Regions from separate parts of the Echinicola sediminis genome, predicted to be linked through region 2. Evidence: riboswitches for the same ligand, from Rfam matches in the RefSeq annotation. Region 2 holds a riboswitch; each other region holds the start of a gene.
What was found. A riboswitch is a leader RNA that binds a small molecule or an ion and turns the genes downstream of it on or off. The one in region 2 is predicted to bind S-adenosylmethionine.
Positions count from the first base shown of each region.

Region 1: another riboswitch for S-adenosylmethionine. It lies ahead of ACYVAA_RS00815 (homocysteine S-methyltransferase family protein); the one in region 2 lies ahead of ACYVAA_RS03260 (trans-sulfuration enzyme family protein).
Region 3: another riboswitch for S-adenosylmethionine. It lies ahead of ACYVAA_RS17750 (hypothetical protein); the one in region 2 lies ahead of ACYVAA_RS03260 (trans-sulfuration enzyme family protein).

Region 1 is NZ_BAAHAP010000002.1:13,772-16,039, forward strand. It holds gene metH (methionine synthase) at 1-44, opposite strand, end outside; gene ACYVAA_RS00815 (homocysteine S-methyltransferase family protein) at 50-1,093, opposite strand; SAM riboswitch class I at 1,161-1,263, opposite strand; gene ACYVAA_RS00820 (hypothetical protein) at 1,494-2,268, opposite strand, start outside.
Region 2 is NZ_BAAHAP010000008.1:8,009-10,276, reverse strand. It holds gene ACYVAA_RS03265 (SGNH/GDSL hydrolase family protein) at 452-1,132, shown strand; SAM riboswitch class I at 1,226-1,335, shown strand; gene ACYVAA_RS03260 (trans-sulfuration enzyme family protein) at 1,472-2,268, shown strand, end outside.
Region 3 is NZ_BAAHAP010000085.1:1,131-3,398, forward strand. It holds gene ACYVAA_RS17745 (arginine decarboxylase) at 1-606, opposite strand, end outside; gene ACYVAA_RS17750 (hypothetical protein) at 810-1,295, opposite strand; SAM riboswitch class I at 1,420-1,531, opposite strand.

The sequences.
Region 1 (2,268 bases), on a different contig from region 2:
AAACCTGAGAGTTTTAACAGGTCATTGTATTTTTTTTTGTCCATTCCCACTATTCTTCTTCAGTTACAAATGCTAGTTTTCTGGGTTGGTATTTTTTGCTCGTTTCAGCAAGGGTTCTGATATGTTCCGGAGTCGTGCCGCAGCATCCCCCCAAAATATTGATCAGGCCATCCTGGAGAAATTCTTCCACTTGATCGGACATTTCTTTGGCCGTTTGGTCATACTGTCCAAACTCGTTGGGCAATCCGGCATTGGGGTAGGCGCTGACATAAAAGGGGGCTTTTTCAGCCAAGACCTTAAGATAAGGCCTCAGCTCTTTCGCTCCCAATGCGCAGTTGAGCCCTATGCTAATCAACGGAACATGTGACATGGAAATCATAAATGCTTCAGTGGTCTGTCCGGACAGGGTTCTTCCTGATGCATCGGTGATCGTTCCCGAGATCATAATGGGAATACCGCCTTCCTGTGGATCCAAAGGGATACCCTTTTCCTCATACACTTCCTGGATGGCATATAGCGCAGCTTTTGCATTCAAGGTGTCAAAGATGGTTTCCACCAAAAGGATGTCTGAACCACCGTCCAATAAGCCCCTCACCTGCTCGGCATATGCTTCTGCCAGTTGGTCAAAAGTGACCGCACGGTAACCGGGGTCATTGACATCCGGGGAGATGGAGGCTGTTCTGTTTGTAGGCCCGATGGCTCCCGCTACGAAACGCGGCTGGTCGGGGGTCTTTTCAGAATAGGCCAAAGCCACTTCCTTGGCAATTTTTGCCGATTCTACATTAAGCTCATAAGCCAAATGGGGCAGGTCATAATCTTCCTGAGCAATGGAAGTACTGCTGAAAGTGTTGGTCTCTAAAATATCCGAACCAGCTTTCAGGTACTCCTCGTGGATTTGTCTGATGACATCCGGTCTGCTTAGGGACAGCAAATCGTTATTGCCCTTAAGTGGCTTGGGGTGACTCTCCAAAGCAGGCGTCCTGAAATCCTTTTCATCCAATGTATAACGCTGGATCATGGTACCCATGGCCCCGTCGAGGATCAAAATTTTCTTTTTAAGCTGTTGGAGTAATATATCCGTTCTAGTATTCATGCTCATCTGTTCATCTAAAAGCTTATATCGAGCAAAGAACCGGAAGAAAAACTTGGCATTCATCTACCGCTCATCTATTCCTGTCTTTCACAGGATGGGAGTTAGCACCTTGCTAGATTCAGGTTGCTAAGACGTCATAGGGCCCTTCCCTCGGTCTTTCTCGATAAGCAATCCCAAAGTTAACAGGAAAAGATGGAAAACAATTGCAAATAGCAGAAATTATTTGCGGTGAGGCGATTTTGCTCATCCCGAAAATTCCACCAAACGACGGCCTTAGTGGAAAAACTTGGGTGACCTGATGTGCTGTGAAAGCTGACGCCCTCCTGCGGCGCTTTATAAACTGCTGATAGCGTTACAACTACCGCTTCTGGAAAACTTTTTACTTAATTGAAAGAAATTATTAAGGCCTTATTCCTACCCCCAATTGCAAATAGGGTCCGGCCATGTACTTGGCCATGCTCTGGTCAGCCAATCGGTACCTGGCCAGTGGGACTTCATATCCTCCGTATAGGGTGTAGACCAATGCTGCCTGGGTCTTTTTCGACAAGGGAGAAGCGTACGAAAAATAAACTTCAGGCTTTGCCATGGCGCCGGCATTTTTGAGTTCTCCATCATAATCCGGAAGATCGATCATTTCTGGAAAACCGATTTTGTATTTGTGCAGCATGGTATAGCGGATGTTGGCATAGCCAAGGCCACCGGTCACCCCCAGCTCCCAATTGTTCAGATCAAAGAGTTTTTTTCCAAAATTGCCATAAATCCTCAAGCTGTTCAGGTTGTGCACATAGGTTTCATTGGCCTCACCACTCATGCTGAGGTTAAATAGGTCCAAACCATAAAGTGTGCCCCGGTTTTCTCCAAGTATCTTTAGTCCGATATTGTATGGTGTACCGGAAAGCTTGCGGTATCCCTTTTCTTCCAAAAGGTTGTTAAGGGCATTGGGCTTGGTAAAATGCTGACCATAAAAAACATGAAAGCCCAAGGAAGCATCACGATAAAAGTAGTTTCCCTCAGGCAAGCTTATTCCCGCTCCTAAACGGACAAAGGCCCCGCTCTGGAGATTGTCAAAATTCATATTGTTGATCTTCCAGGACTCTTCGAAGGGATTGAAAGAATAGCCCACCTTGGCCATTAAGCTCAAGACTTCTTCCCTTGGGAGTATATCCAGGTCATAG
Region 2 (2,268 bases):
TACCACGCCATCTTTGTCCATAACAGAAAAAGTGACAGAATGCCCACTAAAAGGTTCCAAAAGCCGATTCTCGGTCTTCAACCGTATAAAAACCATTCCATCGCCCCGTATTTATTTACAGAAAAGTAAAGCGGTCATTAGCTTAAACTGTACGGAAAATTGTCCGTTATCCATGACCTACTTTCCAATGTGCCTATTTACGGCAGCATGTAATTTGGGGATATCTTTGAAACCACAAATCTGACCAGAAATAAAAAAAACAGATTTTTATCCTTACTTTTCCAAAAACCAAAAGAAGCAATAAAGCCAATTACAATTATTCGTAATTACACCAGTAAATTTATTTCTCACAGCCTTATCCGCCTCCGTGGACAAGGCTGTGAGAAATGGTTTGCTAATTTAGCGCTACTGTTGTCTTTGCGGATATACATAAACCCTATTTATCAAAACCATGAAACGAAATTTCTTCCAGCCCCTAAAAGGTATTTTCATCACCACATTGTTCCTTACTTTTCTTGCCCAGCTGCTCCTGGCACAAGAAACTCCGGAACACTTCCGAAAAGAAGTCAGCGAGATCATCGAAAACACTCCTGTACCAGAAGATAAAAACGCAGTTTTTCTTTTTACTGGAAGTTCAAGCATAAGGCTATGGAAAGACCTCAACGCTTACTTCCCTGAGTTCACCATCATCAACACGGGCTTTGGAGGGTCGCAGACCCACGAACTCCTGTATTATTCAGACGAACTTATTTTCCGTTACCATCCCCAAAAAATCTTCATCTACGAGGGAGACAATGACCTGGCCAGCGGAAAGAAACCGACAACGGTACTGGGTACAATGAAAAAACTGACGGATAAAATCAGTAAAACCTTGCCAGAGGCTGAAATAGTATTCCTCAGCCCAAAACCAAGCCCTGCAAGATGGCATTTAAAAGACAAGTACGAAGAGCTAAACCAGCTACTCGAACAATACTGCAAGCAAACAGCAAAAGTGAGTTTTATCAACCTATGGGACATCTTATTGGATGCCGATGGGGAGCCAATGGAGGACATTTTCCTAGGTGACCAATTGCACCTAAACAAAAAGGGCTATGACCTTTGGGCAGAAAGCATCAAGGAACTGCTACCATAAATTCCATTCCTCTCGGCAATTTTCATGATACAGACATCAAATCGTTTGGAATTTCAATCGTGCTGTCCTTATTTTGCAGGACTTCAGGAAACTGATTTATAAAGAAGAGGCGAGAGATCAGGCTCCAAGACCCTCTGGCAACCATCCTACTCGTTGGAAAGGTGCCAATACCTGCCCCATAATCAATTAGGGAACTATAAATTAGACTTTATGCACCACTTACAAACACTTTCCTTTTTCCTTATCCCTCACCGGATTTCACGCAAGTACGCCATGTGTGTGCAACGTGTCCCTTCACCCAATCAACATTTACTTTAACTCTGAAAAGAAACAGCAATTATGTCACATAAACATTTTGAAACCGAAGCCATCAGAATCGCTTCTTCCAAATCAAATCATAAAGAGCACTCTGCCCCTATTTACCTAACCTCCAGCTTTACCTTTGAAAGTGCTGAAGAGGCCCGTCAGATGTTCGCCGATGAAATCCCCGGAAACATCTATTCCCGCTATGCCAACCCCAACAGTACAGACCTGATCGAAAAAGTCTGTGCCTTGGAAGACACTGAAGATGGAATTGCCACTGCATCCGGAATGGCCGCGATGTTTGGGAGCATAGCCTCCCTTTTACAGCAGGGAGATCATATTCTTGCTTCCCGTTCCCTTTTCGGTTCTACCCATCAATTGCTCACCCGGGTTTTCCCAAAATGGGGCATCACTTCCACCTATGGTGACATTTCTGACATTGAAAACTGGGACAAGCTGGTACAGCCCAACACCAAAATGTTGTTCATTGAAACGCCCTCCAACCCAGGACTGGAGGTTATCGACCTGGAGTGGGTGGGAAAATTTGCCAAAGCCCATAACCTGATTTTGGTGGTCGACAACTGTTTCGCCACCCCTTACCTTCAGCAGCCTGCCAAATGGGGAGCGGATATTGTGGCCCACAGTGCCACCAAATACATCGACGGACAAGGAAGGGTATTGGGAGGCCTGATTCTGGGCAAAAAAGAACTTATCCAAGAGGTGCAGTTCTTCACCCGCCATACCGGACCGAGCATTTCGCCTTTCAATGCCTGGATACTTTCCCGAAGCATGGAAACCTTGGCTGTCCGAATGGAAAGACATTGTGCCAATGC
Region 3 (2,268 bases), on a different contig from region 2:
AATAATGTCCTTGTAGCGCACCCCCAACCTGGAAGTATAAAAGCCAAACTTAGGCTCTTCATCCGCGGCTATTCTGATCCCTACCTGAAAGGGTACCTTGACATGCTCCAGGTAGTAATCGATTTCGGTCAAATTATCCAAAACCGGAATACAGTTTTTAAAACCATCATTGAGCAAACCTGCTATGTACTCTTTATACAAGTCCCTTTTGAAGCCATTGCAGACGATGTAGGTATCTTTGGTGATTTTTCCTTTTTCGTACAGGCTCCTGACCAAGGGAATGTCAAAAGTAGAAGAGGTCTCGATATGAATATCATTCTTCAGGGCCTCATCCAGCACAAAACTGAAATGGGATGACTTGGTACAATAGCAATACGTGTATTTCCCGTGGTAATCATGGGCCTGCATGGCATTGTTGAAATAGGTCTTAGCATTTTGAATGCTTTCGCTGATCTTTGGCAGGTAAGTAAGCTTCAGCGGGGTACCATAGGTTTCTATGATCTCCATCAAATCCACCCCATTAAACAAGAGCTGATTATCTTCCACCTTGAACTCTTTGGTAGGAAAATCAAAAGTTTGCTGAATTAGGTCAATGTATTTGTTCATTAGGCTTCAAAGGTTAATGACTTAAGAGGGCGAAAATTGCACCAGATAATTGGGATTTCAAAAAGGTAACTTTCTTAAGTAAGAAAATATTTCATGCACCTCCAAATCCTAGGCCCTCTCATTCTGATTTAAAAAAACAAAAACTCCCTGACCGTGAGGCCAGGGAGTAGGATATGGTTATTGTTTCTGGTTTATTAATGCCTTCAGAATTTTAGATCGTTAAATAACAAGCGCTCTTCCAATTGGTGCTTCTCCTGATTGGCCAATACTTTTCTTAGCACTTGCTTGAACCTGATTTCTTCACCTACCATCTTGAAAACTTTCTCCACATATTTCTTGGCGATGGCTTCGTTGGATTTGTAAAACTTCAGGGTAAAGCTTCTGGTTTCATGGATATTTTCCAAAAACACTTCCTTGGGCTGGCCAGCCAGAACAATTCCCCTGAAAAGGGCATAATGCTCGGCCAATTCGCCAGTCAGGCTAAAGTAGATTGCTTGAAAGCTTTTGTTTGCTCCCGGAAAGTTCCCAAAATTAAAGGCCCCTTCCCCTTCTACCTGAACGGAATCATGTTCCTTCAACCAATCATGTACGCTGATGGATTCCTCCGTAGGAAGGTTCCGGATGACAGATTGAAAACTGAAAGTATTGGTGGATAGTGCTGAATTATAGTTAGAAGCTATTGCTGTCATGGTATTTCGTTTTTTAGTGTTACTAGTTTGTCTTTTTTGCCGCTATTGTTTTAGATCAACAATTGCAATGGATGATTTTCTTTTGCTGTAACTCCCGAATTCGTTGTGTGCCCATGTTTTTCATAATTTATAGGTCCTTAATTGATTGAGGCAGGATTTAGCACCTTTTCTCTGTCACGAGGGATAGGTTGCTATAGGTTCTCAGAGCCTGTTCTCTCCCCTATTCTTTATAAATTAGCTACTGGCCTTCGCTGGCGCTTCACTAATAACTTCACCAAAGGTACTACAATTTTTTATAAATACTAATATCCCTATAGATTTTGTAGGGTTTTATTTTTAAAAGTTTTTTCCCGCCTAACTTACAAGGGATCAAAAGCTAAGCTGCAGGCCTTCCTAAGCGCTTTTTACAGAATTAAGCCAAAAAAGTATTCTTACGATGATAATGGAATATATCCCCTGATTTAAAACCCTGGATAAACTATTATCAATTTCCTCTTTAATTGGTCTACTGGTCTATGTCCTTCGCCAAGATCGACATCTCCAAAGACCTGGGTTGGGCTACTCCCCAACTGAAAACCCACTGGCTATGCTATCAACTTTCCGACATTCAAACCTTAAACCCGAATTCCAAGACTTATAAAAAAGTAACGTACAATAGCTAACTTATGAACCTGAGTTCGATTTAAAAGCAGTGAAATAGGATCGCTGCGTCATTGCGAACCCTTTTGTGCTTGGGTAAGTGTGGGAGGAAAGGGTGCGGCAATCTTCTTATTATGAGATTCCCACAGCTTCCTTCTCGCAATCCTACGCCAAGCCTCGGAATGACGTCTTTGAAACTTGAACTGAGATTATGACATAAGTTAGATGGAAACATGCATTTGCTTATCTACGCCACGGCGCACAAGTATTACGGACTTAAAATGCTTTAAAATCAGTCGCTTTGCTTCCCGATTTATCGGGACTGATTTTCTTG